Regions from separate parts of the Streptomyces sp. NPDC052040 genome, predicted to be linked through region 3. Evidence: riboswitches for the same ligand, from Rfam matches in the RefSeq annotation. Region 3 holds a riboswitch; each other region holds the start of a gene.
What was found. A riboswitch is a leader RNA that binds a small molecule or an ion and turns the genes downstream of it on or off. The one in region 3 is predicted to bind cyclic di-AMP.

Region 1 (7,651 bases), on a different contig from region 3:
GATCAGCTGATCGACCGGTTCGCGGACCGCGGTTCGGCCGACCTCATCCATGAGTTCGCCTTCCCGCTCCCCATCTACGCCATCTGCGACCTGCTCGGCGTCCCCCGCGAGGACCAGGACGACTTCCGGGACTGGGCGGGCATGATGATCCGGCACGGGGGAGGGCCCCGGGGCGGGGTCGCGCGGTCCGTGAAGAAGATGCGCGGCTATCTCGCCGACCTCATCCACCGCAAGCGCGAGGCACTGCCCGATGCGCCCGGCCCCGGCGAGGATCTGATCTCCGGGCTCATCCGCGCCTCCGACCACGGCGAGCACCTCACCGAGAACGAGGCCGCCGCCATGGCCTTCATCCTGCTCTTCGCCGGCTTCGAGACCACGGTCAACCTCATCGGCAACGGCACCTACGCGCTGCTCGGCCACCCCGGTCAGCGGGCCCTCCTCCAGTCCTCTCTCGCCCGGGGGGAGCGGGACCTCCTGGAGACCGGGGTCGAGGAACTCCTGCGCTACGACGGCCCGGTCGAGCTGGCCACCTGGCGTTTCGCCACCCGGCCGCTGGCCATCGGCGGCCAGGAGATCGCGGCCGGGGACCCGGTCCTGGTGGTGCTCGCCGCCGCCGACCGGGACCCGGAGCGGTTCACCGACCCCGATGTCCTCGATCTCTCCCGCCGTGACAACCAGCACCTCGGTTACGGGCACGGCATCCACTACTGCCTCGGCGCACCCCTGGCCCGGCTGGAGGGTCAGACCGCGCTCGCCTCCCTGCTGACCCGCCTTCCGGACTTGCGACTCGCGGTGGATTCCACCGAATTGCGCTGGCGTGGCGGGCTGATTATGCGTGGATTGCGCACCCTTCCGGTGGAGTTCACACCGGTTGCGAAGAAAGATCACCGGCCTGTCCCCGGCGCCGGGGGGTGAGGCGGCGGCCACGCCGACGGTCACAGGACGGTGACATTTTCTCAATCCTGTGATCTTCACGTGATCTGCGCTGCATTGACTTGTGACAAGTGATCCACTGCGGCTACCTTCACGCAGCAACGCGGCGGTCGCCACAGCCGCCGCGTTGGTCACTGCTGTCGCGCGAAAGGCAACCGCATGCTCTCCGGGAACGGTCGACACCGTCGCCCTCGCCAGGCTCCGGCTCTCCTTGTCGCGGCAGGAGTCACCGGCTCGGCGATCGCGATCCCGCTCCTCGGCGCCACCGGTGCGAGCGCGGCCAGCGGCACCACCTGGGACCGGGTCGCGGAGTGCGAGAGCGGCGGCTCCTGGAGCGCCGACCACGGCAACGGCCGCTACGGCGGGCTCCAGTTGACCCAGGAGGACTGGGACACCTACGGCGGCCTGGACTACGCCCCGAGCCCCGACCAGGCGAGCCGCTCCCAGCAGATAGCCGTCGCCGAGAAGGTCCTCGACCACAAGGGCGTCTCCGCCTGGAGCACCTGCGCCCTGGTCTCCGGCCTGTCCCAGGACTCGTCGGCCACGGGTGTCGACACCGGTATGGCCGACGCGGACTCCGGTGACGGCTCCGTGTCCTTCTCCGGCTCCGGCATGGACATGGGCGTGCCGAAATCGTCCAACTCGTCCCAGTCATCCCAGTCGTCCCCCTCCCCGTCCGGCTCGCCTTCCGCGCCGCACGCGCCGGAGTCCTCCGCCTCGGGCACCGCGTCCTCCACGCCGTCCTCCACGCCGTCCTCGTCCTCCTCCGCGCCGTCCTCCTCCCCCTCGGGTACGACCACCGGCCCGGCCGCCAACGGAACCGGTGGCGCCACCGACCCGAGCGGATCCAAGAGCCCCGGCACCACCCCCTCGACCGCCACCAAGAGCGACGAGTCGGACAAGGTCGGGCAGAACGTGGCATCTTCGGGCGATGATGCGGACGGAAGCGCCGGGGCGGGACGCCACCGTGGCGGCACTGGCGACGAGGGTGCCGAGGGTGACCCCGCCGGCCGTCACGCCTCGCGCGGCACCACCGAGGGGCGCGAGACCGCCGACGGCTCGTACACGGTCCGCCCCGGTGACAATCTCTCCGCGATCGCCGACTCCCTTGACCTCAAGGGCGGGTGGGCCGCCCTCTACGACGCGAACAAGGAGACGGTCGGCACCGATCCGAACCTCATCCTTCCCGGTCAGAGCCTTGCGGTCGCGGGTGGGCCGTCTGCGGACGCCTCCTGAACTCCCGCCTGATTGACCCCACTTCGCCCCCTGCTTCTCGTCCTACTTCGCGCTTAATGTCCGAATTGGCGAGAGTGAGATATGAGTCTCACAAGCCCTGATCGTCTTTGAAATTCGGCGCTTCGACTGCTTACGGTCGTGATCGCTCGCCACAGCGGGCCCCGACGGTCGCAACGCCGAATCCTGCCAGCGGCCGTACGGGAACAGTCGTCGCGTCAAGCGCCGTAGGCAGGAGCGGGGGACCCAAGGTAGGTGCCGCGCCCGGGAGTTGACCGGGTGTGGCTAGGGGTGGAGCCGCGCGCCCGGGGAGGGCGTGCGGCCGGGCAACTCAACCGGCCCGAACCCGACAGCTCACCTCGCAGGCGTCGGTGAGGGGATCAACCATGCTGTGTTCCGGTAAGGGCAAGCACCGTCGCCCGTCCAAGGCCGTCCGCGCCATCACGCTCGCCGGTGTCACCGGTGCCGCCGTCGCCGCCCCGCTGATGGCGGCCGGCAGCGCCTCCGCCGCCACCTCCTCCCAGTGGGACGCCGTCGCCCAGTGCGAGTCCGGCGGCAACTGGTCCATCAACACCGGCAACGGTTTCTACGGCGGCCTCCAGTTCACCAACTCGACCTGGGCCGCCTACGGTGGCAGCGCCTACGCCGCGCGGGCCGACCTGGCCTCCAAGTCGGAGCAGATCTCCGTCGCCGAGAAGGTCCTCGCGGGCCAGGGCAAGGGTGCCTGGCCGGTCTGCGGCACGGGCCTGTCCAGCGCCCCCTACGACGGCGCCCCGGCCTCCTCCGGCAGCTCCAGCGGCTCCAACGGTTCCGCCGGTGCCCAGGACTCCACCAAGAGCACCACCACCCGCTCGACCGAGCCGCAGGCCGCCAACCGCTCCGAGCAGCGTCCGGCCCCGCAGAAGACCGTCACCACCCCGACCGGCGAGAAGGTCAAGAAGGGCGACGGCGAGTACAAGGTGGTCACGGGCGACACTCTCAGCACGATCGCCGAGAAGCACCACGTCCAGGGCGGCTGGCAGAAGCTGTTCCAGCTGAACAAGGACATCGTCGACAACGCCGACCTCATCTACCCGGGCCAGCAGCTGCACCTGAAGTAACGGCTGCCCGGCGGCCGGCCCGCCCCCTCCCCGTGCCCCGACCCCGGCACGGGGGAGGCCAGGGGCGCAGCGCCCCCGTCCCCATGCTCCCCGCTCCGGTGCGCGTTCCCCCGTGCGCGCCGGGGCGGGGCCTTTTTGTCCGCCCGCCCTCCCGGCTTTGTCCGCCCGCCCTCCCGGCCACCCCTCTTTGTTCACCGCGGGAACAATGTGTACCGTCACCCTGTCCACGGGACGGTCGGTCGGCTGGCCGATGCCCCGGGGCGGTTAGGCTCTAGTCGCAAGGCACAGCCGTAAGGCACACAGCCCCGCACTTCCAGCGTCACATCCAAGAAGGAGATGCTCGTGCCGTCCATCGACGTCGTCGTAGCCCGGGAAATCCTGGACTCCCGAGGCAACCCCACGGTCGAGGTCGAGGTCGGCCTCGACGACGGCAGCACGGGTCGTGCCGCCGTCCCGTCCGGCGCCTCCACCGGTGCCTTCGAGGCCATCGAGCTGCGTGACGGCGACCCGGGCCGCTACCAGGGCAAGGGCGTCGAGAAGGCCGTCCTCGCGGTGATCGAGCAGATCGGCCCGGAGCTGGTCGGCTACGACGCCACCGAGCAGCGCCTGATCGACCAGGCGATGTTCGACCTGGACGCCACCGACAACAAGGGCTCGCTCGGCGCCAACGCCATCCTCGGCGTCTCCCTCGCCGTGGCCCACGCCGCCTCCGAGGCCAGCGACCTCCCGCTCTTCCGCTACCTGGGCGGCCCGAACGCGCACCTGCTGCCGGTGCCGATGATGAACATCCTGAACGGCGGCTCGCACGCCGACTCCAACGTGGACATCCAGGAGTTCATGATCGCCCCCATCGGCGCGGAGTCGTTCTCCGAGGCGCTGCGCTGGGGCACCGAGGTCTACCACACCCTCAAGAAGGTGCTGAAGAGCAAGGGCCTGTCCACCGGCCTCGGCGACGAGGGCGGCTTCGCCCCGAACCTCGGCTCCAACCGCGAGGCCCTCGACCTGATCCTCGAGGCCATCAAGGAAGCCGGGTACGCCCCCGGCGAGCAGATCGCCCTCGCCCTCGACGTCGCCGCCTCCGAGTTCTACAAGGACGGCAAGTACCTCTTCGAGGGCAAGGAGCGCTCCGCCGCCGAGATGACGGAGTACTACGAGGAGCTGGTGGCGGCCTACCCGCTGGTCTCCATCGAGGACCCGCTGTTCGAGGACGACTGGGCCGGCTGGAAGATCATCACCGACAAGCTCGGCGACAAGGTCCAGCTGGTCGGCGACGACCTCTTCGTCACCAACCCCGAGCGCCTCGCCCGCGGCATCGAGGAGGGCGCGGCCAACGCCCTGCTGGTCAAGGTGAACCAGATCGGCTCGCTGACCGAGACCCTCGACGCCGTCGAGCTGGCCCAGCGCAACGGCTTCAAGTGCATGATGTCCCACCGCTCCGGCGAGACCGAGGACGTCACCATCGCCGACCTGGCCGTCGCCACCAACTGCGGCCAGATCAAGACCGGCGCCCCGGCCCGCTCCGAGCGCGTCGCCAAGTACAACCAGCTGCTGCGCATCGAGGAGATCCTCGACGACGCCGCGGTCTACGCCGGCCGCAGCGCCTTCCCGCGCTTCAAGGGCTGAGCCCCCCAGGGCCACGCCCTGGCCGGTCGTCCGTACGTCCCCGTACGCGGTCCCGTACCGTGTGCGGGGACGTACGTACGTGTGAAGGGGAGGCGGGAGACATGGCCGTGAAGGACCGTGACCGGTTCTCCACCGCGACCAGGCTGCGGCTGCTCGGTGAGCAGACGGCGGCCCGGGTCTACCGCTCCCAGACCAGGCGGCAGGCCCGCCGCTCCCGGCTCACCGGCCGGGCCGCCCTGCTCGCCCTCGTCCTGTGCTCCCTGATCGTGGCCCTCGCGTACCCGCTGCGGCAGTACGTCTCCCAGCGCGCCCAGATCACCGGCCTGGAGCGGCAGCGGCAGGAGGCCCGCGACCGGGTCGAGCAGCTGCGCGACCTCAAGGCGCGCTGGCAGGACGACGCGTACGCGGAGCAGCAGATCCGCGCCCGGCTGCACTATGTGATGCCGGGCGAGACCGGGTACACCGTGGTCGACCCGGACCGGGCCGGGCACTCCACGGCCCACCGGACGTCCCTGACGCGCCCCTGGTACGCGGGCGTCTGGGACGGGGTGGACAAGGCCGACGCGTCCGACCAGTGAACCCGGCCGGCCCGACCGGGCCCGGCCCGACACAGACACAAGAGAGACTTCGCACCGCATGGAAACGCCCCCGCCGCCCACGCCGCGCACCGAGCCCACGGACGCCGATGTCGCGGCCATCGAGCAGCAGCTCGGCCGCACCCCGCGCGGACTGCGCGCGATCGCGCACCGCTGCCCGTGCGGGCAGCCGGACGTCGTGGAGACCGCGCCGCGGCTCCCCGACGGCACCCCCTTCCCGACGACGTACTACCTGACGTGCCCGCGCGCCGCCTCGGCGATCGGCACGCTGGAGGCCAACGGCGTCATGAAGGAGATGACGGAGCGCCTGGGGGCCGATCCGGAGCTGGCCGCCGCCTATCGCGCCGCCCACGAGGACTACATCGCCCGCCGCGACGCCGTCGAGGTCCTGGAGGGCTTCCCGAGCGCGGGCGGCATGCCGGACCGGGTGAAGTGCCTGCATGTGCTCGTCGGCCACTCGCTGGCCGCGGGTCCGGGCGTCAACCCGCTCGGCGACGAGGCGATCGAGATGCTGCCGGAGTGGTGGCGCAAGGGTTCATGCGTGTCGCCCGGCGCCGGGGCGCCGCCCGCCGGTGACGCGTGGGAGGTGGAGACGGCCGACACCGGCTGGCTCGCCGTCCAGCCCGTGAGCCCCGCCGCCAGGGAGCCGCAGTCCGGGCAGGAGCAGGCCGGGCAGGAGCAGTCCGGCCGGAAGGGGCAGGGCCAGTGACACGCGTCGCCGCCGTCGACTGCGGTACGAACTCCATCCGCCTGCTGGTGGCGGACGCCGACCCGGCCACCGGTGAACTCGTCGAGCTGGACCGCCGGATGACCATCGTCCGGCTCGGGCAGGGCGTGGACCGCACGGGGCGCCTGGCCCCGGAGGCGCTGGAGCGCACCTTCGCCGCCTGCCGCGAGTACGCGGAGGTCATCAAGGGCCACGGCGCCGAGCGGGTCCGCTTCGTCGCCACCTCCGCCTCCCGGGACGCGGAGAACCGGGAGGACTTCGTCCGCGGGGTCCTGGACATCCTCGGCGTCGAGCCCGAGGTCATCTCCGGCGACCAGGAGGCGGAGTTCTCCTTCCTGGGTGCGACCAAGGAGCTGACCGGCCGGGACGACCTCGCCCGGCCCTACCTGGTGGTGGACATCGGCGGCGGCTCCACGGAGTTCGTCGTCGGCGAGGACCGGGTGCGGGCCGCCCGGTCCGTGGACATCGGCTGCGTTCGGATGACGGAGCGCCACCTCGTGCACGGGGGCGCCGTCGCCGACCCGCCCGCCGAGGAGCAGATCGCCGCCATACGGTCCGACATCGAGGCCGCCCTCGACCTGGCGGAGCGGACCGTGCCGCTGCGGGAGGCGCGGACCCTGGTCGGCCTCGCGGGCTCGGTCACCAGCGTCTCGGCGATCGCCCAGGACCTCCCGGAGTACGACTCCGCGCGGATCCACCACTCCCGTGTCTCCCTGGACCGCGTCCGGGAGATCACCGAGCGGCTGCTGCGTTCCACGCACGCCGAGCGGGCGGAGATCCCCTCCCTGCACCCCGGACGCGTGGACGTCATCGGCGCGGGGGCCCTGGTCCTCCTCGCGATCATGGAACGCATCGGCGCCCAGGAGGTCGTGGTCAGCGAACACGACATCCTCGACGGCATCGCCTGGTCCCTCGCCTGACGACCGCGGGCGGCCCGACGGCCCGCGCAGGCAGGGGTTCTGACGGGGAGTCGGGGGTGTGCGGGGCGGTTTTTCCTACTCGTCAGTAGCCTCTCTTGAGCGTGTTGGGTAACGTATGAGCGCGCTCAAGGGGGGCTTCGCGCCTTCGCGCGGGTGCCCCGCGCGGAATGTTCGTGAAGTTCTTCACAAGGAAAATCGCGCCTGGTGGCGGCGCCATGGGTCCCATGGCCCGTTCGGGGGGCTCAACGGCCCTTGCGGGGTGCTCACGCGAGCGTTTCCGGTGGAGGGTGCGTGGGTCCGGACAAGGCCGGGTAAGAGGGCGGTGAAGGCCACAAGGGGCAGCTCACGAGGCCTTGACAACGATCCGCCCACCCCCGCGGTTCCCGGTCCGCGCCATGATCTCCGTCACGCGGGCCGCGGAGTGTAGCAGACGCCCCCCTCAAGCTTGTGAAGGGGCGCACGAGCGACCCCCCATGGGCAGGTGGATACTCGATGGCATGAGCACCACGGAGCGTCCCA
Region 2 (7,651 bases), on a different contig from region 3:
CTGCGCGGGACTGCACTGTGACGAGGTGGCCCGGCTGACCGGGGACGAGCCGGGCATGCGGATCGTGCCGTTCCGGGGTGAGTACTACACGCTGGCGCGGCCCGAGCTGGTGCGGGGGCTGGTGTATCCGGTGCCGGACCCGGCGTTCCCCTTCCTCGGGGTCCATCTGACCCGGGGTATCGACGGAGAGGTCCACATCGGTCCGAACGCGGTCCCGGCCCTGGCCCGCGAGGGGTACGGCTGGGGTGTCGTACGGCCGCGGGAGCTGGGTGCGACGGTGGCCTGGCCGGGATCGTGGCGGATAGCGCGGCGGCACTGGCGGTACGGCGCGGGCGAGCTGCACAGATCGCTGTCCAAGAGTGCCTTCACCCGGGCGGTGCGGACTCTGCTGCCCGGGATCCGGGCGGAGGACCTGGTGCCGACCGCGGCCGGGGTCCGGGCGCAGGCCGTGCTGCGGGACGGGACGCTGGTGGACGACTTCCTGATCCAGGAGGGGGCACGGACGGTCCATGTGCTGAACGCGCCGTCGCCCGCGGCCACCGCCTCCCTGCCGATCGGCCGCGAGGTCGCCCGCCGGGCGCTGGCCGTGCTGGAGGGAGAGTGAGTGGATCACCGGCCACGGCCGCCGGACCGGGCCGGACTGGCTCTTCCCGGCTTCCCCTTAAAATTGGTGTCACTGTGTCTGACTCACTCCCTTTCGCTCCCGAAGACTCCGAGGCCGCCCCCGGGGTCCGGCCCCCGCACACCTCCGGCGCCCCGGCCCGCAGGCCCAAGGGCGAGCCGCGGTTCCCCGACGGGCCGCAGCCCGACCCCGCCGGGTCCCACTTCGAGCGGCGGATCCGGAGTTTCCAGCCGCGGCGCAGCCGGGTGACCACCGGACAGGCGGACGCGATCCAACGGCTGTGGCCCCGGTGGGGACTGGACATCGACGGGCAGCGGACGGTGGATCCCGCCGAGCTGTTCGGGAACGAGCACCCCGTGGTGCTGGAGATCGGCTTCGGGATGGGCGAGGCCACCGCGCGGATGGCCGCCGACGACCCGGGCACCAACATCCTGGCCGTCGATGTGCACACCCCCGGCCAGGGCAATCTGCTGGGCCTCGCCGAGCGGAACGGACTGACCAACGTCCGGGTCGCGAACGGCGACGCGATCATCCTGCTCCGCGAGATGCTTCCGCCGGACGCGCTGGACGGGCTGCGGGTCTACTTCCCCGACCCCTGGCCCAAGAAGCGCCACCACAAGCGGCGGCTGATCCAGCCCGAGTTCCTCGACCTCGTCGCGGCCCGCCTCAAGCCGGGCGCGCTGGTGCACTGCGCCACGGACTGGGAGCCGTACGCCGAACAGATGCTTGAGGTGCTCACCGCGCACCCCGCCTTCGAGAACACCGTGCCGGACGGCGGCTGCGCGCCCCGTCCCGCGTTCCGTCCGCTGACCCGTTTCGAGGGCCAGGGGCTGGACAAGGGACATGTCGTGAACGACCTGCTGTTCCGGCGCGTAGAGCACCGGGACCCCTCCCCCGCCGGGAACTGAGCGCCCGGCGGGCCCGCCGGGCACCGTCGCGGGCGGCGCCCCCGTCTCGTTAGGGTCGATTCCGTGGACATCCGTCGCCCGTATCCGAGGCACCCCGACGGCCATCCGGGCGGAACCCGGCATCCGCACTGGTGGCAGCGCCGGTGGGTGCGCTATGGCGCGCTGGTCACGCTGCTGACGCTCTCGGGCCTGGTCATCCTGGCCCTCGTACGGCAGCAGACGGGCACCGAGGGGTTCCTCGTCGGGCTGGGGCTCGCAGTGCTGCCGGTGCCCCTGCTGGTCGCCGCGTTCCGCTGGCTGGACCGGGTGGAGCCCGGACCCTGGCGGAACATGGTCTTCGCCTTCGCCTGGGGCGCCTGCGCGGCCGCGCTCATCGCGATCGTCGCCAACAGCTTCGCCACCCGATGGATAGCGACCGCGACCGCCGACCCGCACGGCGCCGACACACTCGGCGCGACCCTCATAGCGCCGGTCGTCGAGGAGTCCGCCAAGGCGGCGGCGGTGCTGCTGGTCTTCCTGTTCCGCAGACGGGACTTCACCGGGATCGTGGACGGGGTGGTCATAGCCGGGGTCACCGCGACCGGCTTCGCCTTCACCGAGAACATCCTCTATCTGGGCACGGCCTTCGGCACGGACCAGCTGAGCGGCGGTCGGGGGCTCGCCTCCGTGACGGCCGCGACCTTCTTCGTCCGGGTGGTGATGTCGCCCTTCGCCCATCCGCTGTTCACCGTGTGCACCGGGATAGGTTTCGGCGTCGCGGCACTGACGACGGAGCGGCGGCGGGCGCTGCGCGTGCTGCTGCCGCTGGCCGGACTGCTGCTCGCCATGGGCATGCACTCGATGTGGAACGGATCCTCGTCCTTCGGCGACTTCGGCTTCTTCGCGGTCTACGCGTCCTTCATGGCGCCCGCGTTCGCGCTGCTGACCTGGCTGGTGATCTGGACGCGGCAGCGGGAGCTGCGGACGGTCCGGGAGGAGCTGCCCGTGTATACGGCCACGGGGTGGCTGGGGCCCGCGGAACCGCATGTGCTCGGCTCGATGCGGGCGCGGCGGCTGGCCCGCCAGTACGCCCGGCAGCACTTCGGAAGGGCCGCGGCGCGCTCGGTCGCACAGTACGAGGCGTACGCGACCTCACTGGCGTTTCTCCGGCACCGTGCGCGCCGCGGCCGGGCTGGGGCCGACTTCGCCGAACGGGAGAGCGAGCTGCTCAACGCGTTGTGGGCGCGGCGGGAGGTGGCGCGCCCGTCTCTGGCGCACGCCGCGCCGATGGCACCGCGGGTACCGGTGTGGTCCGGCCATGGGCATGCCCCGCGGTACCCGGCACCGCGCCACGGCCCGACAGCGCCGTACCCGCAGCCGTATCCCCATCCGTATGGCTATCCGTATCCGCAGCCGTATCCCTATCCGTATCCCTACGCCGCGTCGGCGCCCCACTCACGCTCCGCGCCTCACTCCCCCTCCGCTCCCGCCCCCCGCTCCCCTTCGGCTCCCTGCTCCGCGTCCGCGCCCGACCCCTATCGGCCGTAGGGCGCCGGGCGCCCCGCGACCGGAGAGGAGCACGGGCAGGAGCAGGGGCACGGGTGTGCGACTAGGCGGACGCCTCCGTGAGCCTTTCGAGGTCCTCGTCCGTCAGGGTCAGATCCGCGACCGCCAGCAGTGCGGGCAGCTGTTCCACCGTGCGGGCGGAGGCGATCGGGGCCGCGACCGTCGGCCGGGACGCGAGCCAGGCCAGGGCCACCGTGGGGATCTCCGCGCCCCGGGACCGCGCGACCTCGTCGAGGGCCGCCAGCACCCGTCGCCCGCGCTCGCTCGCCAGATACTTTCCGGCGCCCTGCGCCCGCGCCGAGTCCACGGTGGTGCCTGGCCGGTACTTGCCGGTCAGGAATCCGGCCGCGAGGGCGTAGTAGGGAACGGCCGCCACGCCCGCGCGGGCGGCCACCTCCTCCAGCGGGCCCTCGTAGGTGTCGCGCGAGACCAGGTTGTAGTGCGGCTGGAGGGCCGTGTACCGGACCAGGTTCTCGCGGTCGGAGAAGTCGAGGGACTCCTTCAGCCGGTCGGCGGAGATGTTGGAGGCGCCGATGGCGCGCACCTTGCCCGCCTTCACCAGGTCGTCGAGCGCGCCGATGATCTCCTCGACCGGCACCTCCGGCTGGTCGAAGTGGGTGTAGTAGAGGTCGATGTAGTCGGTGCCCAGGCGGCGCAGGGACGCGTCGGCGGCGGCCTTGATGGTGGCGGACCGCAGCCCCTTGTAGTCGGGGTGCTGGCTGACCTTGGTCGCGATGATCACGTCGGAACGGTTGCCGCGCGCCGCGAGCCACTGTCCGATGACGGTCTCGGACTCGCCGCCCTTGTTTCCGGGCACCCACGCCGAGTAGGCGTCGGCCGTGTCGACGAAGTTGCCGCCGGCCGCCGTGTAGGCGTCGAGTACGGCGAAGGACTGCGCCGTGTCGGCGGTCCAGCCGAAGACATTGCCGCCGAGGGAGAGGGGGAAGACCTCGAGGTCCGAGGAGCCGAGCTTGCGTAGAGCAGTCATGCAACAGTTCAGCGCACACCCTGGAAGCGCTTATTCCGATCGGCGGCCGTTCGGCTGAACGGCGGCTGTTCGGCTGAACGGAGAGCCGGAGCCCACCGAAGGCCGCCGGAGCCCCCGCGCCGGTGAGCCGCCCGGCCGTCGCTGCGGCAGACCGACGGCCCTGGCGTCGGGGGGTTGTCGCCAGGGCCGCCGGAGTTCGTCTCAGGAGATCGCGTTCGTCTCAGGAGATCGCGTTCGTCTCAGGAGATCAGGAGGATGACGCGCGCCGCGCCGCGGGGCACAGGCACGGACGCGGGAGAGCCGGGCAGGGCGTCAGGGGTTGATGCCTCTGGCCTGGAGCCACGCCATCGGGTCGATCGCGCTGCCGCCGTCCGGGTGGACCTCCAGGTGCAGGTGCGGCCCGGTGACATTGCCGGTCGCGCCCACGCGGCCGATGACATCGCCCGTGGACACCTTCTGACCGGCGGTGACACTGATCGACGACTGGTGGCAGAACCACAGCTCGGTGCCGTCGTCCAGGGTGAGGACCGTGCGGTAGCCGTAGGCGCCCGCCCATCCCGCCTGGGTGACGGTGCCGCTGTGGATGGCCTTGATGAGGGTGCCCGTGGGCGCGGCGAAGTCGAGGCCGGTGTGGTAGCCGGAGGACCACAGGGACCCGGCGTCGCCGAAGCGCGAGGTCAGGGTGTACGAGGAGGTGGGCAGCGTGTACTGCTTGGCCAGGTCCGCCAGCCGGGCGGCCTCGGCCTTCTGCTTGGCCGCCGCGTCCGCGGCCTTCTTGTCGGCGGCCGCCTTGGCCGTGGCGGCGTCCTGGGCCTTGGCGGCGGCGTCGGCGGCCTTCTTCGCGGCGGCGTCCTCGGCGGCCTGGGCGGCTGCCGCGGCCGTCCGGTCCTGCTGGGACTCGGCCTGCCGCATGATCCGGCTGCGCAGTGCCTCGCCCGCGTCCCTGCTGCCCGTGGCAGCGTCGGCGGTGCTGACACCGGCGGTGCTGAGGGCGGTGGCGGAGCCCTTGGGGGTGCCGGTGTCCTCGCCGATGAGCGCCTTGGCCGAGTCGGTGACGGTGGAGAGGTCGGGCAGGGAGATGGACACCGGCGGCTTGCCGGTCTGCGCGGTGGCCATGCCGCCCGCGCCGACCGCGGCCATCACGCCGACGCCGAGAACGGTGGAGCTGCGGGCGAGTCCGCCGCCGCGCTGCTTGCTGACGCGGTGCCGACCGCGGAGGGGACGGACGGAATCCTCAGTGGGGTTCCACTCCTCCCAGGGGCCCTCGTCGGTGCGGGACGCGAAGCCGATGGTCTGGGTGCCGTTCGGGGTGAACAAGAGGTTCTCGGCAGGCCGGTTGGACGCCACGTGGGCGCGCTCCTTTCCTTCCCTTTCGCCTACCGGGTTAGCTGACGGGTTCGGAGCAGGAAGGTCTCCTACGCGCGTATACCGGCCGTTCAGACGTGGCGGTATACGGGCGATTCACCCCAAGGTGGTGGTTCCCCGGTTCCCTTGCGGGATTCGGCACATGCGCACGGAGCCGTCTCTGCTGACGGCTGGGACGACCGCGCTGCGTTATCGAACGTTAATAGACGCGGGACCCGGATTCCAAGCCGTTCGGACAGATCGTTAACGCTTCTGGCCAGGCTTTTCACGGATGGAACGGTGCAAATAGGGCGAGTTGTTCGCGCGGCACCGACCCCTTTCATTTTGACGGTGTGTCAGTTGTTATACGGCGGGAGCGGATCACTCACCCACCGTGACAAAGCCCCCGCAGGCAGGGGCGCTTGGCCCGCTCACGACCGCTCGGCCGTCGTACGGCCAGCAGCGCCATGTCGTCCGTGGCCTGGCCGCCGGTGTGCCGGGCGACGTCCTCGGTGACGGCGGTCAGTACGGCGCCGGGAGTCGGCAGGTCGCGCCCGGCCAGGCGCTCGACGGGATCGTAGAACTCGCCGCGCGCGTCCCGGGCCTCCGAGACGCCGTCGGTGTGGAAGAGCAGCGTCGAGCCGGGCGGGAAGTCCCGCTCCTCGGCACGGTCGGGCCCGAGCGCGAGGTCGCCCATCCCGAGCGGCAGCGCCGGTTCGCGGGCCTCCAGTTCGCGCAGGGTGCCGTCCGGGAACAGCAGCAGGGGTGCGGGGTGGCCCCGGTTGACGATGCGGACGGCGCCCTCCTCGTGCGGGATCTCGGCGAGCACCGCCGTGGTGAACCACTCGTGGACGTCGTGCCCCTCCCGGCGGATGCCCTCGCGCGACAGCGCCCGCTCCAGGCGCTGGGCGACGGCCTCCAGGGTCGCCTCCTGCTCCGCGGCCTCCCGGAAGGCGCCGATGACGACGGCGACCGCCGCCACGGCGCCCGTCCCCTTGCCGCGTACGTCCCCGACCACCAGCCGTACGCCGTGCGGGGAGTCCTGGACGGCGTACAGGTCGCCGCCGATGCAGGCGTCGGCCTGCGCCGCCTCGTACCGGGCGGCGATCCGCAGCCCCCCGATCCGCGCGGGCGGCTCGGGCAGTACGGCGCGCTGGGCGGCCTCGGCGATCCGGCGGGCGGAGGCCAGGCGGGCGTCGTTGCGACGGACGAGCGCGTTGATGAGGACCGCGGGAACGGCGGCCGCCCCGGTGGTCACCGCCTCGGTGACCGTCCCGGAGGACCCCGGCACCGCGAGCCCGAGATGCACGGCCAGCACGGCGGCGAGGGCCGCGGCGCCGGTGACGACGGTGCCGCGCAAGGAGTGCAGCGGGGCGGCGACGAGCGGCGCTGCAGTGAAGAGGGGAACGGCCGGGAAGACGGACGGGGTCAGCCGCCCGCAGCAGATGCCCAGGCCGATGAGCAGCGCGGGCAGCGCCCGCAGAAAGGCCCGCGCATACGAACTCCGCCGACTCTCGGCGGGACTGCTGCCGGGAGGCCGGGGGCCACCGGGCCGCCGATAGGACCACTGGGCCCCGCCGGTTCGCCCGGCTTCCCCGGCCCACTCGGCCCCGCCGGTCCGCCCGGCTTCCCTGGTCAGCTCGGCTTCGCCGGTCCCCTCGGCTTCCCCAGTCCGCCCGCCGGGGCGGTCGCCGCCCGCGGAACAGCCGCAGTCACCGCCCTCGGAACGGTCGCGGGATCGCTCCCGCTCCCCCGGGTGACGTTCCCCGGCCCCTGGGGGCCGCTCTCCCGGGTGATGTTCTCGTTCCCCCGGAAAAGGGGGAACGGCCGGGCCGACGAGGGTCCGGTCGTACGGGACACCGGTCCCGCTGTACGGAGTTCCGGGCCCTGGCCCGCGGTTCTGTTCGTCGCACGGCGCGTCGGTCCGCCACGCGCCTCCTCGCTGCACCACCCGTCCAGGCTTCCCGCAGGACGGGCGGGGGGCGACCGCTGTGGGCCGACCGGCGTACACAAACCCGCAGACGGGGATGGGAAGGAACCGCGCGTGGAAGGAAGAGGAGCGGGTGAAGAACACGGGAGAAAGCAGAGGGCCGGAATCCTATGGATTCCGGCCCTCTGCCATCAGTAGCGGGGACAGGATTTGAACCTGCGACCTCTGGGTTATGAGCCCAGCGAGCTACCGAGCTGCTCCACCCCGCGTCGGTGATTCCAGTGTACGCCATGCGCGGGACACTCAGCACACAG
Region 3 (7,651 bases):
GTGCGCCGAGGGCCTTCTCCGCGGCGTCGAGGCGGTACCAGCCCTCCCAGGTGGTGAAGCGGACGTTCCGCTCGGACAGGAACGCGTCCACCGCCTCCGGGGCCGGGGCGGTGGGCGTGTGCAGCCGCCCGTTGGCGTGGTCGTCCAGCAGATTGGCCACCGTCTCGTTGGCGTCGCCCTTGGTGTGCCCGATCAGGCCCACCGGACCGCGCCGGATCCAGCCGGTGACATACGTGGAGCGCAGATGCCCGCCGCTCTCCTCGATGACCCGGCCGCCCTCGTCCGGCACGGTTCCCGTGGCGAGGTCCCAGGGCAGCTTGGGCAGCGAGTCGGACAGGTATCCGACGGCACGGTAGACCGCGCTCACGTCCCAGTCCCGGAAGGTGCCCGTGCCCTTGACGTTGCCGGTGCCGTCCAGGGCCGTGCGCTCGGTGCGCAGGCCGACGACCCTGCCGTCCTCGCCGAGGATCTCGGTGGGCGACTCGAAGAAGTGCAGGAACAGCTTGTGCGGGCGGTCGCCGACATCCCGGATGGCCCAGTTCTCCAGCGTCTTGGCGACCATGTCGGCCTGCTTGTTGCCGCGCCGCGTGGCGATCGAGCCCTCGTCGTAGTCGATGTCCTCCGGGTCGACGATGACCTCGATGCTGGGGGAGTGGTCCAGCTCCCGCAGCTCCATGGGGCTGAACTTCGCCTGCGCCGGGCCGCGGCGGCCGAAGACATGGATCTCCAGGGCCTTGTTCGCCTGGAGACCGTCGTAGACGTTCGGCGGGATCTCGGTGGGCAGCAGCTCGTCCGCGGTCTTGGCCAGGACACGGGCCACGTCGAGCGCGACATTGCCCACGCCGAGTACGGCGACCTTCTCGGCCGTGAGGGGCCAGGTGCGCGGCACGTCCGGGTGTCCGTCGTACCAGGAGACGAAGTCGGCGGCGCCGTAGGAGCCGTCCAGCTCGATGCCGGGGATGTCCAGGGCCCGGTCGGCCGTCGCGCCCGTCGAGAAGATCACGGCGTCGTAGAACGAGCGCAGATCGTCCAGGCTGATGTCGGACGGGTAGTCGACATTGCCGAAGAGACGGATCTGCGGCTTGTCGAGCACCTGGTGCAGCGCCGTGATGATGCCCTTGATCCGCGGGTGGTCCGGCGCGACGCCGTAGCGTATGAGGCCGAACGGGGCCGGCATTCGCTCGAAGATGTCGATGGAGACACCGGGCTCGGCGGCCACATCGGACTTCAGCAGGGCGTCGGCGGCGTAGATCCCGGCGGGGCCGGCTCCGACGATGGCTACCCGCAGGGGGCGCGGCATGTTCAGGTTCCCTTCGAGCGATGACACAACGGCTCGCCGAAACCCTAAACTAAGGCGAACCTTACCTGGTACGCGGGTCCCCTCTATGAGGTCATAAAGCCGCCTTGGGGGTTATGGGGCCCCGGATCTACGCCGCCGCCGGCCCCTCCGGCGCGTCCGTGCGGCCCAGTGCGCGGTCGAAGACGGTCAGCAGCAGGGAGAGCACCCCGGCGCCGAGCATGATCCAGGCGAGCCGGTGCATACCGCCGGTGTCGGCGCGCTGCCCGAAGGACGCGGCGGTCGCCGAGGAGGCGACCATCGAGCCGAGGTAGGCGAAGGTGCGCAGCAGCCCGGCCGAGGAGGCGATGCGCTCGGGATCGGCCTGGAAGTAGACGGAGTTCTGGAGGGCCAGGTTGTTCAGGCCCTGCGGGACGCCGAAGACCAGGGCGACCAGCACCAGCAGCCACAGCGGGCTCGTCCCGGTGAGCGTCAGCATCACCAGACAGGCGGCGATCTGCCCGGCCGCGCCGGTCAGCAGCTTCCCGCGGACGCCCCGGCGGCGCCCGGAGACGATCGAGACGCCGATCGCCGTCAGGAACATGGGCATCTGCACCAGCCCGGCGTGGAAGGGCGTCAGACCGTGGCCCTCCTCGGTCCACTGGCTGAAGCCGTAGAGGAAGGCGTAGGCCACGACATAGGCGACCAGCGCACGCCCGTACGTGACCAGGAGCGGTGTGTTGCCGCCGAGCACCCTGAGGTCGATGAAGGGAGTGGCGGCCCGCAGCTCCCGCACCGCGAACGCGGCCCCGGCGACGGCCGCCAGCAGCGCCAGATACCAGTCCCGCGGATGCAGGTTCATCAGGAAGAGCAGCAGCGACACCAGCATCGCGGCGAACAGCCCCATGCCGGGCAGGTCGAGCCGGGAGGACACGCTCCCGGACTCCGAAGAGCCGCCCGTCGCGGCCTGCTTGGGCAGCCGCAGCAGCCCGAGCAGCACGGCCACCGCGGCCAGCGGCACATTCAGCGCGAAGGTGGCGCGCCAGCCGCCCACCGCGATCAGCAGACCGCCCAGCAGCGGGCCGATGACGGCGATGGTCTGGTTGGCGACGGACAGGGCGGTCAGCACCCCGCCGGGGCTGTCCCGCCCGGTGCGCTTCGCCTCGCCGCGCAGCAGGGCCATCGAGGCGGGGTACCCGGCGCAGGTGCCGAAGCCGAGCAGCACGCGCGCGGCGATCAGCACCCCCAGGTTCGGTGCCAGGGTGCCGACGACCCCGGCGACACCGACCAGGCCGGTGCTGAGGAGGAACAGCCTGCGCGGTCCGGAGAGATCGATGAGCCGCCCCACGACCGGCTGCCCGAGCGAGGTGGCCAGATAGAGGGCGGAGACCAGCCACACCGTCTGCGAGGACGGCGCGCCCAGGGCCCTGCCGATGGGGACGAGCGCGACGGAGATGATCGAGGAGTTGACCGGGTTCAGGACCGAGCCCAGCAGCATCGGCGGCAGCAGCCGCCGGTCGAAGCCGGTCCTGTCCGTGGTGCGCGGGGCGTCCGTGGCCGCGTCAGTCATGGGTGAGGCGCTCCAGGACGGCCATGGCGGCGATCACGGTACGGCGTTCCTCCTCCGTGCACCTGTCCTGCAACTGCCCGGCGAGCCATTCCTTCCGGGCCTGCCGCCCCTCCTCCACCCGGCGGTGGCCGTCGGCGGTCAGTGTGATGAGCAGCCGCCGCCCGTCGTCCGGGTCGGGGCTCCGCAGCACCAGCCCCCGCGCGGCGAGCGAGGCGACCGTCGCGGTCATCGACTGGTGCCGCACCCCTTCCTCGGCGGCCAGCTCGCTCGCCGTGACGCCCGCCCTGCCGGACAGCCGGGCCAGCAGGGATTCCTGGCTCAGGGTGATGTCCTCGGTCTCGGAGGCCTTCAGGATGCGGCGCCGCAGCCGGCCGACGACCGTGCGGACCTCGCGTGAGGCCCGGACCGCCGAAGGCGACAGGTTCGGGTTTCCGTTCATGCCCGCCACCGTAATGAGTACAGCCTTGGCTGTACAGCCAACCCTGTACATCAGGACGCGCGTGTACCCCTTGGCGCAGGGATGGCGCCGGGCGCCAACGGGTGCTACTGGGCGCTACCGGGCTTCCGGGGCGAGCATCAGCATCGTGGCGTCGTCGCACACGGTGCCGCAGAAGCGGATCAGGTCCTCCCAGACCCGCTCGGCCGTCCTGCTGTCGTTGTCATCGGTGAACCGGGGGAGCCGGTCGACCAGGGGATAGAAGGTCCCCGAGTCGTCCCGGGCCTCCCAGATCCCGTCCGACGCCAGAAACAGCCGGTCGCCGCGCTCCAGCTGCCAGGTGACCTGGTCGTAGGTGCCTCCCTCGGCCAGCCCCAGGCCGAGCGGTGTGCCGGAGGGCACCTCCAGCTCGGTGGCCTTGCCGTCGTGGAGCAGTACGGGGGCGGGGCTGCCGCAGGCGATGATGCGCACGGTCCGGCCGTCGGGGGTGAACTCCAGCAGTACGGCCGTGGCGAACAGCTCCGCGAGCCGGGCGTTCCCGGAGTCCACGAGCAGCCGGCGGTCCAGGCGGGAGGCAACCGCCGGAAGGTCGGGCTGGTCGAGCACCGCCTCCCGGAAGGCCCCGAGCAGCGAGGCGACGGTGGCGATCGCGGACAGGCCGTGCCCCTGCACATCGCCCATCACCGCCCGCACCCCGGTGGGCCCTCTGCGCACGTCGAAGAAGTCGCCGCCCACCAGCGTCCCGCGCTGGGCCGCCCGGTACAGGCCGGTGCAGCGCACCGGGCCCACCCGTTCGGGCAGCGGCGGCACCAGCGCCTTCTGGGCCGCTTCGGCGACCGTGCGTTCGACGTTCAGCTGGGCGTCGCGATGACTGCGCACATAGGAGACGAAGACGCTCAGCAGTGCCACGAAGGCGATGGTGAGCAGGTCCGTGCTGCCCGGCCGGTCCAGATGGAAGGCGCGGGTGTGCTGGAGGGCGATCACCAGGATGCCGAGTACGGCGGTGGCGGCAGGGCCGTAGGACAGCACGGCCAGCGGCGGGATCGCGCCGAGCAGGAAGCCGATGTCCAGCGGTGAGGGTGCGATCAGGCTGACGGCCGCCACGACGGCCAGCAGGAACACCGGCAGCACCTTCACCCACCGAGGGGGTGGCGCACCGCTCAGCCAGCCTCGGTCGTCCTTCCGGCGGGCCCGTATGGCACCCAGGCTTCTCACATCCCCTACGCTCCTACGCCGGGCCGCCCGCCGCAATGCCGGGGGCGGCCGCGGGATTCCGTCCGAATGCGCTGGTGGGGAGGCCCGGACGACGGGCCGGGCGGGGGCCCTGGGGGCGTTGGTCCGGGAGGGCGGACGGACCGGGTGCGTCCGCCCTCCGGCGCGCAGGTCACGCGGGGCGCATCACACCCCGGACCGCCGCCCCGCCCGCCGACACCAAGGGGTCCTCGCGGATGAAGGCGCCCGGACCCGGTGCGTGGATCATCATGCCGTTGCCGGTGCAGATCCCGACATGGCCCGCGTCCGGGGCGAAGAACACCAGGTCCCCGGGCCGGATGTCGGTCAGGGCGACCGGCGTACCCACCCCCGACTGCTCGGCGGCCGTCCGCGGAAGGGTCACCCCGGCGGCCCGCCAGGCGGCCTGGGCGAGCCCGGCGGCGTCGTAGGCGTCGGGTCCGCTCGTGCCCCACAGACACGGCCGCCCGATCTGCGCCCGGGCGAAGGCGACGGCCTCCGCGGACTTCGTCCCGTACCCGGGCTCCCGCGTCCCGTCGACGCCGAGCCCGGTGCCGAGCCCGGCGCCGGGGACGGGCAGCGGGGCGGTGAGTGGCGCATCGACGGCCAGTGGTGCATCGACGGCGGGAAGCGGCTGCGTGACGACCGGCGGTGCCTCCATGACCAGGGACGGCGGAGCGTCGATGAGCGGGGAGAACGCGCCCATGGGTGAGGCGGTTTCCATGGGCAGAGGGGCGGCTTCCGCGGGCAGGGGGAAGGCCCCTACGGGCGGTACGAACGCTTCCGCGGGCAGGGGGAAGGCTCCGACGGGTGGTGCGAACGCTTCCGCAGGGAGAGGGAAGGCTTCCGCGGGCAGCGGGAAGGCGCCGACGGGCGGGGAGAGAGCTTCCGCGGGCAGCGGGAAGGCGTCTACGGGCGGTGTGAACGCTTCGACCGGCAGGGGGAAGGCTCCGACGGGCGGTGCGAATGCTTCCACCGGGAAGGAGGGGGCTCCGACGGGCGGTGCGAACGCCTCCATGGCCGGTGCGAACGCTTCGACGGCGGACAGTGGCTGAGGAGCCGTCAGCGGATCTGCGGTGAGGAGGGCCGACGGCAGGACGGCGGTCAGGTCCGTGCCGAGGGACAGTGCCGGGACCTCCGCGGTGAGGGCGGGCGGCTGCTGCGGCTGCCATCCGGGCTCGGCGGCCCCGGACCCGATCGCCAGGGGTGCCACCGCGGGCCGCGCCGAGTGCCGGGCCAGCAGATCACGGGCCGCCGCCAGTTTCCGACGACTGCGTGCCTTGGCGGAGCCCGGGTCGGAGGCGGGGGTGGAGGAGGCGGACGGTACGGGTCCGGCCTTGGGCGTGGGCAGGCCCCGGGGCGTGTCGAGCCGTGCCTCCGGAACCGCCGGGAGGGCGGCCACCGGTGCCGCGGGCAACTCGGGCACGGATCGGGCGGGCAACTCGGCCACCGGTCCGGCGGGCAGTTCGGCGGGCGGGCGCGGGGCGGTCAGTTCGCGGACGGGGAAGTCCGGCTCCGGTGTACCGCTCAGGACCAGATCGGTTCCCGGACGGCCCGGCACCGACGACGGCCGGGGCGGGAGCTCCGGGGTACGGGTGCGGGGCAGCGCGGCCGGAACGGTGGGCCCCAGCCGCAGACGCGCCGCGTCGAACCACTGCCGGGCCACCGTGTCGAGAGCGGGATCGGTCCGGCGGCCCGCCCTGTCGGGCCCGGGCTCGCCGCGCCGCTGCGCTCCCGTCGCCACCGCGCGGGTCGCGTTGAAGGTCCCGCTGTCGGTCTCCGCCCGGTCGTACAGATCGCGGATCCGCTGCCGGACCTCGTCGCGGCTCGGCCCGTCGTCCTCGGAGAACCTGTGCGTGCCGGGGAGGTCGAGACCTCCGGTGCCCGGGGTTCGCTCCGGCGCCATGGGGTTGTGCTCCTTCCGTGCTCCGCCTACCGGGTTAGCTGTCGGGTTCGGGCGGACGGATCCGGAAGGTGTGCCCTACGGCCCTTGCCCCGTCGGGCAGTTGGGCCGATTCACCCCGTGGTGGTTGGGTCCCCGGTTCCGGTGGCATTCGGGGTGCACCGGATTCGGCCAGGGCTCTGCGACCCGGCGGGGTTCGCCGGAGGGAGTCGCGTGGCCCAGCCGTCAACCTAGCCAACTTGTGTGTCTGGCGTGAAGATTGAGGTGCGTTATGTCCGATACCTCTGTGTGATTTTCGTCCGGGCGTTCCGGTGGCGCCGTCTCCGCCCGGGTCGCCGTCGGGGAATCCGCCCGCCGGACGCGCGTGTCTGATATTCCGTCATTCGACCGCTTCCGCATGATGGGTCCGGTGCCGCGGCACAACACGTCGGAGCGATCAGGAGGGTCGGCCCATGCGACGCTGGTCCAAGGCGGACGACCCCGAGGCCCGGGCGCGCATCGCCGACCGCCGGGCGCGCGCCGACTACACCGGCGGTGTCTACGGCTCCCTGCTCGCCGCCTCGGTGGTGGTCGGCGCCGGTACCCACGGCCCCCTGCCGCGGACGGAACTGATCGTGCTGGTGCTGAGCACCGGGGTGGTGTTCTGGATCGCGCATGTGCATGCCCAGTTGTTCGGCGCGCTGCTGGCGCAGCCGCGCCTGGACCGCGGGACCGTCCTGCGGGTCTGCCGAGACGAGTGGCCGATCGTCAAGGCCGCCGTCCCGCCCGCCGCCGCGGTCGCCGTCAGCCCGCTGCTGCACCTGGATCTGCGGGGCTCGATCTGGCTGGCGGTCGCGGTCGCCGTGGCCGGGCAGATGGGCTGGTCGGTGGCCGCCGCCCGCCGCGCCGGTGCGTCCTGGCAGCTGGTGGTGGTCTCCGCCGTGGTCAATCTGCTCCTCGGCCTGCTCATCATCGCCTTCAAGATCGCGCTCAAGGACTGAGGCACCCGGCGCGGCCTCACCTGCCCCAGGTGAGGCGCGGGGACCTCCCGGGACGGACCATCACCAGAACAGGCGCGCCGCGCCCGGTGCCGCGCCCTCCGCGGGAGACAGCCCATGCGCTACGAGATCCGGGTCGACGGGCAGCTGTCGCAGACGCTGGCCCAGGCCTTTCCCGAGCTGGACCATGTGACGATGTCCGGCCAGACCGTCCTGTTCGGCCCCGTCCTCGACGAGGACCATGTCTACGACCTGCTGG
Region 4 (7,651 bases), on a different contig from region 3:
CCATGAAGGTGGGCCCGTGGGCCAGCACCGGCACCTCGCCGCGGGAGATCCCGTCGGCCACCCGCGCGGTGCACAGGGTCGCCGCCATGGTCAGATAGCCGCCGGTCAGCGCCTTGCCGACACACATCACATCCGGTGTCACCGCCGCGTGCCCGGCGGCGAACAGTGCGCCCGTCCGGCCGAAGCCGGTCGCGATCTCGTCGAACACGAGCAGGACGTCATGGGCGTCGCACGCCTCCCGCAGCACCCGCAGATAGGCGGGGGAGTGGAAGCGCATCCCGCCCGCGCCCTGCACCACCGGCTCGACCACGACCGCCGCCAGCTCGTCCGCGTGCCGCGCGATCGCCTGCCGCAGCAGGTCCGCGTACGACTCCTCGTAGGCGGCCGGTGGTGCGTCCACGAACACCTGCCGGGGGAGGACCCCCTGCCACAGCTCGTGCATCCCGCCCTCGGGGTCGCACACGGACATCGGGTGCCAGGTGTCGCCGTGGTAGCCGCCGCGCCAGGTCAGCAGCCGCTGCTTGGCCGGGCGGCCGAGCGAACGCCAGTACTGGAGGCACATCTTGACCGCGACCTCGACCGAGACGGAGCCCGAGTCGGCGAGGAACACATGCTCAAGACCGTCCGGAGACATGTCGACAAGGAGCTTCGCCAGCCGGACGGCGGGCTCATGGGTGAGCCCGCCGAACATCACATGGCTCATCCGCCCCAGCTGCGCGCGGACGGCCTCGTTGAGCACCGGGTGGTTGTAGCCGTGGATCGCCGACCACCAGGACGACATCCCGTCGACGAGTTCCCCGGAGCCGTCCGCCGGGCGCAGCCGCACCCCGCTCGCCGACTCCACGACGAGCGGCTCCTGCCGCCCCGGCATCGGGCCGTACGGATGCCAGACGTGCTGCCGGTCCAGTGCCAGCAGCTCGTCCACGGGCAGATCAGGCATTGGGCGCGAGATCCGTTCCGGCGCCGCGGCGGCGCACCGCCACCAGATCCGTACGGGCCCCGCCCGCCCCCGGCACGGCAGCTTCTCCGGGGGCCTCGGCCTCCGCGTGCGACCCGCACCCGGCGCCCTCGTGGGACCCGCACACACCGCCTCCGTACGACCCGCACCCGCCGTCCTCCGTGGAGCCGGAACCGGAGCCGCAGCCGGTGTCCCCGTGCGACCCGCAGCCCCCCGCGGTCCGGTGGCCGGGCAGCGTCACCTGGTCCGTGCCCTCCACCTCGAAACCGGCGTCGGCGACCATCTCCAGATCGGCCTTGCCCGCCTGGCCCTCGCTGGTCAGGTAGTCGCCGAGGAAGATGGAGTTGGCCAGATGCAGGGCCAGCGGCTGCATCGAGCGCAGATGCACCTCGCGTCCGCCCGCGATCCGCACCTCGACGTCCGGGCACACAAAGCGGACCATGGCCAGGATCCGCAGGCAGCGCTGCGGCGTCAGGTTCCACTCCTTGGCGAGCGGGGTCCCCTCGAAGGGGATCAGGAAGTTCACCGGTACGGAGTCCGGGTCCAGCTCCCGCAGCGAGAAGACGACGTCCACCAGGTCCTCGTCGCTCTCGCCCATGCCCGCGATCAGCCCCGAGCAGGCCGAGAGCCCGGCGGCATGCGCCTTGTTCACCGTGTCCACCCGGTCGGCGTAGGTGTGGGTGGTGGTGATGTCCCCGTAGGTCGCCTCGGAGGTGTTGAGATTGTGGTTGTAGGCGTCGGCGCCCGCGTCGCGCAGCCGCTCGGCCTGGCCGTCGGAGAGCAGACCGAGGCAGGCGCACACCTCGACGTCCTCGTTCTGCTCCTTGATGGCCTTGATGGTGTCGGAGACCCGGTCCACGTCCCTGTCGGTGGGCCCGCGGCCGCTCGCCACCAGGCAGACCCGCTTGGCGCCGCCCGCGACCCCCGCCGCCGCGGCCTCGGAGGCCTGGTCGGGCTTGAGCCAGGTGTACTTGAGGATGCCGGCCGTCGAACCGAGCCGCTGGGAGCAGTAGGAGCAGTCCTCGGGGCACAGGCCGGACTTCAGGTTGACGAGATAGTTGAGTTTCACCCGTCGGCCGAACCAGTGGCGGCGCACCTTGCCGGCCGCGGCCACCACATCGAGCACGTCGTCGTCGGAAGTGGCGAGGACGGCCAGGGCCTCCTCGCGGGTCGGCAGCTCGCGCCGCAACCCCTTGTCCACCAGCGTGTTCAGCAGGTCCATGAGAGCCGATCCTGTCCTACGGGACCGTCCCCGGCCAAGGAGGGAGTGCACAACAGACCCGGCTCGACGTGTGGGTATTGCCACATCCTGGCCCGCTGGCCGTCCCGCTAGTGTCTGTGCACTGCCTACAAATGCCCCGGAGGAGCCATGGCGTTCGGCTGGATCGACGAACAGGCGCGGGCGCGCCGCCGGGCCGGGCTCGTCCGGACGCTGCGCCCCCGTGCCGCCGACTCCCCGCTGCTCGATCTGGCCGGCAACGACTACCTGGGGCTGGCCCGCCATCAGGAGGTCACCGAGGCCGCCGCGGCGGCGGCCCGCCGGTGGGGCGGCGGTGCGACGGGTTCCCGGCTGGTCAGCGGGACGACCGCGCTCCACGCCGAACTGGAACGCGAACTGGCCGACTTCTGCGGCTTCGAGGCGGCGCTCGTCTTCTCCTCCGGATACGCGGCCAACCTGGCGGCGGTCACCGCGCTCGCGCCGCACGGCTCCCTGATCGTCTCGGACGCGGGCAACCACGCCTCGCTCATCGACGGCTGCCGTCTCGCCCGGGGTACCACCGAGGTCGTCGCGCACGCCGACCCCGAGGCCGTCCGCAAGGCGCTGGCCACCCATCGGGGACCCGCCGTGGTCGTCTCCGACACGGTGTTCTCGGTGGACGGCGACGCGGCCCCGCTGGCGGGTCTCGCGCAGGCCGCACGGGAGTACGGCGCCGGACTGGTCGTCGACGACGCCCATGGCCTGGGCCTGCTGGGGAGCGGGGGGCGGGGCGCCGCGCAGGCGGCCGGACTCGCGGGCGCGCCGGACGTGGTGGCGACCGTGACGCTGTCCAAGTCGCTGGGCAGCCAGGGCGGAGCGGTCCTCGGCCCGGCCCGGGTGATCGACCATCTGGTCAACGCGGCCCGTACGTTCATCTTCGACACCGGGCTGGCCCCGGCCGCGGCGGGTGCGGCACTCGCGGCGCTGCGCCTGCTGCGCCGCGAGCCGGAACGAGCGGCGCGGGCCCGCACGGTGGCCACGGCCCTGTACGCCCGCCTCACGGCCGAGGGCCATGAGGCGGTGCGTCCGGACGCCGCCGTGGTCTCCGTACGGGCGCCCGCTCCCGACCTGGCGGTGCGCTGGGCGGCGGACTGCCGGGCGGCGGGGATCGCCGTCGGCTGCTTCCGTCCGCCGTCGGTGCCCGACGGCATCTCACGGCTGCGGCTGACCGCCCGTGCGGATCTCACCGACGAGCAGATCGGGCATGCCGTGCGTGTGATCGGCGAGACGCGACCGTGAGTCGGCGGGACGGCCGTGCGTCGCTGGTCGTACTCGGATGACGGGTGCGAAGGACAGGTGCGGGCGACGTCTGCGGAATTGGCTCAAAAGAGCCGGATTCCCGCGGACATGATCAGATCAGTTCCGTGAGGAACTCCTTCCAGGTATCCGGGCCGAAGAGCAGGGCCGGGCCGTCCACGTTCTTGGAATCGCGCACGGCCACCAGCCCCTGCCAGGGACCGGTGCCCGGACGGGCGGTCTCCACGCAGTTGTTCATGCCCGTACTGCGGCTGCTGCGCAGCCACCGTACGCCGTGCAGAGAAGTGCTGCGGGGGATGTGCCGAGGCGGTGCTGACATGGAGCCTCCTTACGCGTCGCCGGCCAATGCGGCGATGTAATCCAACGAGTCCTCGGGTGAAAGGGCGTGGATCCGAAGGGTGTCGAAGGCCTCGCAGTAGGCCCGGAGGTCTTCTTTCCGTTCGAGGTAGAGGCTACTCGTCAAGTGGTCGAGAACGACGACATCCAGATCGGATCTGCTCGGAAAGGAGAAGACGACGAAAGGCCCGGTGATCCCTATGTGCGCTCCCGCGGTGAACGGCAGCACCTGGAGCCGCACCTGGGGCAGTCCGGCCGCCTCCGCGAGCCTCCGCAGCTGCCGGGTCATGATGTCCGGACCGCCGACCTCCCGGCGCAGCACGGCCTCGTCCAGGACGGCGCTCAGCCGCAGCGGCGGATCCGCGCGCAGCACCTCCTGACGGGCGAGCCGCACCTCCACCAGGGCGTCCAGCTTGGTGTCGTCCAGGGCGGTGCCCACGGCGGCCCGGGTGACCGCCCGGGCGTACTCCGGGGTCTGGAGCAGCCCCGGCACCACCGAGGTCTCCAGCGTGCGGATCGTGCAGGCCTGCGACTCCAGGCTGATGAAGTCGCGGTAGGCCGGGGGCAGCACCCCCCGGTAGGCGTGCCACCAGTTCTGCCGCCCGTCGCCGTCCTCCGAGCCCGCCAGCACCAGCAGCAGTTCGCGCAGCTCGGGGTCGGCCACGGCGTAGGCGTCCAGCAGCAGCCGTACGTCGCCGGGCTTGACCCCGCTGGAACCCGTCTCGATGCGGCTCACCTTCGACTGGTGCCAGCCGACACGCGCGGCAGCCTGTCCGCTCGTGAGACCGGCTCGGGCACGCAGACCACGCAATTCGGCGCCGAGTTTGCGGCGGCGCACCGCTGGTCCGTACTGCATGGCCGACTCCCTGTGCTCCGCGAGCGGCTTTCACGGCGACGGTAGGTGAAGCTCAAGGATGACCCCGGGGGTCGCGGGAATCCGGTCGGTCGTCGGAGAGTTCACCGCTTCGGGCGACAGATATATGCATATCCAGGGGGATGACACCCGGGCGGGCTTCGGTGATGGCAGTCTGACGCGCAGCACCAAGTCCGGGACCGTTCACCGAACCGAACCGCTCCGTGTCGGGCTCCGGTCCCCAGGAAAGGGACGACGTCGCCATGGCAGACCATCAGGAAGCATCCGTCACTCTGCCGAGCGATCCCGCCTCGGTCTCCGCCGCCCGGACATATGTCTCCGACATTCTCATCGAATGGGGGCTGCCGCACGATGCCGAATTCGCCGACGCGATCCGACTGATCGTGTCCGAACTGGCCACCAATGCCGTTCAGCACACGTTCGGGCAGTCGCCGACGTTCACCGTGGACCTCGCGCTGGCGCGGGAGGAGTTACTGCGCATCGGCGTCACGGACAGCCATCCGCGGTTTCCCAAGCGGCTGCCCGCGGCCGTCCAGCAGGACAACGGGCGCGGCATGGCGATCGTGCGGTGTCTGGCCGTCGAGTACGGTGGGTCGCTCAGTGTGCGGCCCACCCGGGAGGGCGGCAAGACGGTCACGATCGAACTGCCGTGGACCGTTCCGGTACGGCCGGCCGCGGCGGCGGGCCAGCCGGATCCCTGAACCGGCCCGGCCGCTGCTACGGCTTCCGGCCGTCCCCCTCGCCCCCGGCCTCCCGCGCCCTGACGAGGGCCCGCAGCACCAGCAGCGGCAGGACGCGCCACAGGCCCAGGCAGACCGCCAGTGTCCCCGCCCCGGCGGCGATGCCCGCGGCGCGGCCCAGCGACACGTCCACCACCAGCAGCACCGAGCCCGTGAAGGCGAGGGCCAGCACCACCATGCCGAGCGCGGCGAGGCGGGAGGAGATCGTGACGATCACGGGCTTGGCGTTCTGCTGGAAGAGCAGCCGGTGCAGCGCGGCCGGGGCCGTGAAGAGGGCCGCCGCCACCACCGACAGCAGCAGGGTGGTGACATAGGTGGCGCGCTGGACGGTGTCCAGGGCCGGAAAGCGCTGGGTGAACGCGAGGGTCAGCAGGAACGCGAAGAGGATCTGCACCCCGGTCTGGGTGACCCGCAGCTCCTGGAGCAGCTCGGCGAAGTTGCGGTCGGCACGCTCCAGCAGCGTCTCGTGGCGTGCCTGCGGGGTGGGTCGGTCGGCCATGGTGAACGAGTAGCCGATCCGGCCCCCTTCACGCCTGTACGGGGTGACGGCCACGCCGGTGCCGTCACCCCGGTCACCGGGTCAGCTCACCCGGCCGTACCAGACGCTCTTGGTCCAGATCCGCTCCAGCCGTACGACGGAACCGCTCTTCGGGGAGTGCCAGATCTTTCCCTTCCCGGCGTAGATGCCGACGTGGTAGACGTTCCGGCCCGAGTGGAAGAACACCAGGTCGCCCGCCTCGCGGTGGGAGGCGGAGACATGGCGGGTCCTGTTGTACTGCCCGGACGCCGTGCGGGGCAGGGTCTTGCCCGCCTGCTTGTAGGCGTAGAGCGTGAGCCCGGAGCAGTCGAAGCGGCGCGGCCCTGCGGCGCCCCACTTGTAGGGCGCCCCCCGCTTGGACGCCGCGATCTGGAGGGCCTTGACCGCCGGGGTGGCGGCCGCCGCCTCGGACGCGGCACCGGGGACCGCGATGCCGCCGCCGACGGCGGCGAGGGTGAGGGCCGAAGCGGTGCCGGCCCGGGTCAGCAGCGACGGGACACGATTGAGCGCAGTCATGCGCAACCCTTCGTCAGCCGCCTGTGAAGGATGACCTGTCGGATTCGGGCTGGCGAAGGTGCCCGGCCGCTCGCGCGGCTTCACCCCAAGGACCGTCCGGATCTCTCCGGGGGCCCGCATTGCTGGGTCCTCCACTCCTGCCGATCCACTCCTGTCGACCGGTCACCCGGGCGGCGGCAGGACTCGGCGTCCGCCCGGATCGCCCCGCCGCGGTGGCGGGGGCTTGTCGTCAGGAAGGGATCTTCACTCAGGGATGTCGGAAAATCACAATGGAATCGGGGATTTGTGGCAATACTCACCACTCACCCATTCGGCTGGACGGCCGTGTGTCCAGGGGCCGTTGGAGGGATCGACGAGTCCCCGGACCTGCGGCGGAGCTCCTCTCCGCGGGGTGCCGTTCCACGCCGGGAGCGTGTCGTCCGGGCTCCCGGACGGAGCAGTGGCTCCGCCGACCGGGGGTACCCCGTTCGGCCCGTTTGTGTCGCGATCCGGGCGGTGGGCCGAGGGCACGGGCCGTCTGCGGCGACCATGACCGTGGCCCGCTCCGTGCGTGACGCCCCGGGCCACCGCCCCTCGGTGACGCCCGTGTCCGCCCGTCTCACCCCCCTTCCGGCGGCACCGCGACCCGGGCCGCGCGGCGTTCGCCGTCCAGGACGCGCAGGGCCCGGGCCAGGGTGGGGCCGTGCATCTGGTGCTCCCCGCGCTGGTGCATGACCGTCAGGGCGTCGCGCAGGGCCGCCGCCTTGGCCGCCAGGGCCTGGGCGGCGCGCAGTCCGCGGTAGGTGTCACCGGAGTGCACCGGGTTGATCCGGCCGAGCAGATCGACGACGTCGAGATAGCGGTCGACCAGCTCGGCCTCGGCCCGGGTGAGCGCGGGCAGCGGGGGCAGTTCGGGAGGCAGCATCGGCGGTTCACCTCGCGCCGGGCGCGATGCGTGACGCCTTGCGGCTCGGAATGATGCCGTCGACCAGTCCGTACGCCACCGCGGCGGGCGCGTCCAGGATCGTGTCCCGTTCGAGGTCGGCGGCGATCCGCTCCGGACTCTGCCCCGTATGGCGGACGAGCAGCTCCTCCAGCCGCCCGCGCATCCGCATCAACTCCTCCGCCTGAAGGGCCAGATCACTGGCCTGCCCGTGCACCGGTTCCGGCAGGGACGGCTGGTGGATCAGCACCC

Region 1: it holds a riboswitch for cyclic di-AMP, as region 3 does, so the genes downstream of both, ACIHAA_RS21840 (transglycosylase family protein) here and ACIHAA_RS08835 (NlpC/P60 family protein) in region 3, are expected to answer to the same signal.
Region 2: it holds a riboswitch for cyclic di-AMP, as region 3 does, so the genes downstream of both, ACIHAA_RS28275 (M23 family metallopeptidase) here and ACIHAA_RS08835 (NlpC/P60 family protein) in region 3, are expected to answer to the same signal.
Region 4: it holds a riboswitch for cyclic di-AMP, as region 3 does, so the genes downstream of both, ACIHAA_RS25055 (C40 family peptidase) here and ACIHAA_RS08835 (NlpC/P60 family protein) in region 3, are expected to answer to the same signal.

The regions. Positions count from the first base shown of each region.
Region 1 is NZ_JBIUBV010000011.1:59,994-67,644, reverse strand. It holds gene ACIHAA_RS21850 (cytochrome P450) at 1-915, shown strand, start outside; gene ACIHAA_RS21845 (transglycosylase family protein) at 1,093-2,169, shown strand; cyclic di-AMP (ydaO/yuaA leader) riboswitch at 2,380-2,549, shown strand; gene ACIHAA_RS21840 (transglycosylase family protein) at 2,553-3,266, shown strand; gene eno (phosphopyruvate hydratase) at 3,603-4,889, shown strand; gene ACIHAA_RS21830 (septum formation initiator family protein) at 4,991-5,467, shown strand; gene ACIHAA_RS21825 (DUF501 domain-containing protein) at 5,526-6,194, shown strand; gene ACIHAA_RS21820 (exopolyphosphatase) at 6,191-7,132, shown strand; gene ACIHAA_RS21815 (NAD(P)/FAD-dependent oxidoreductase) at 7,630-7,651, shown strand, end outside.
Region 2 is NZ_JBIUBV010000019.1:97,611-105,261, reverse strand. It holds gene lhgO (L-2-hydroxyglutarate oxidase) at 1-604, shown strand, start outside; gene trmB (tRNA (guanosine(46)-N7)-methyltransferase TrmB) at 679-1,530, shown strand; gene ACIHAA_RS28285 (PrsW family intramembrane metalloprotease) at 1,594-3,057, shown strand; gene ACIHAA_RS28280 (aldo/keto reductase) at 3,119-4,063, opposite strand; gene ACIHAA_RS28275 (M23 family metallopeptidase) at 4,376-5,410, opposite strand; cyclic di-AMP (ydaO/yuaA leader) riboswitch at 5,422-5,579, opposite strand; gene ACIHAA_RS28270 (PP2C family protein-serine/threonine phosphatase) at 5,793-7,046, opposite strand; tRNA gene ACIHAA_RS28265 (tRNA-Met) at 7,533-7,606, opposite strand.
Region 3 is NZ_JBIUBV010000003.1:107,921-115,571, reverse strand. It holds gene ACIHAA_RS08855 (FAD-dependent oxidoreductase) at 1-1,300, opposite strand, end outside; gene ACIHAA_RS08850 (MFS transporter) at 1,428-2,846, opposite strand; gene ACIHAA_RS08845 (MarR family winged helix-turn-helix transcriptional regulator) at 2,839-3,285, opposite strand; gene ACIHAA_RS08840 (PP2C family protein-serine/threonine phosphatase) at 3,400-4,497, opposite strand; gene ACIHAA_RS08835 (NlpC/P60 family protein) at 4,667-6,418, opposite strand; cyclic di-AMP (ydaO/yuaA leader) riboswitch at 6,426-6,582, opposite strand; gene ACIHAA_RS08830 (hypothetical protein) at 6,868-7,395, shown strand; gene ACIHAA_RS08825 (hypothetical protein) at 7,510-7,651, shown strand, end outside.
Region 4 is NZ_JBIUBV010000014.1:170,943-178,593, reverse strand. It holds gene ACIHAA_RS25090 (adenosylmethionine--8-amino-7-oxononanoate transaminase) at 1-940, opposite strand, end outside; gene bioB (biotin synthase BioB) at 933-2,180, opposite strand; gene ACIHAA_RS25080 (8-amino-7-oxononanoate synthase) at 2,328-3,455, shown strand; gene ACIHAA_RS25075 (DUF397 domain-containing protein) at 3,568-3,792, opposite strand; gene ACIHAA_RS25070 (helix-turn-helix domain-containing protein) at 3,802-4,665, opposite strand; gene ACIHAA_RS25065 (ATP-binding protein) at 4,926-5,384, shown strand; gene ACIHAA_RS25060 (DUF6328 family protein) at 5,401-5,922, opposite strand; gene ACIHAA_RS25055 (C40 family peptidase) at 6,004-6,477, opposite strand; cyclic di-AMP (ydaO/yuaA leader) riboswitch at 6,481-6,676, opposite strand; gene ACIHAA_RS25050 (hypothetical protein) at 7,076-7,381, opposite strand; gene ACIHAA_RS25045 (ATP-dependent Clp protease proteolytic subunit) at 7,389-7,651, opposite strand, start outside.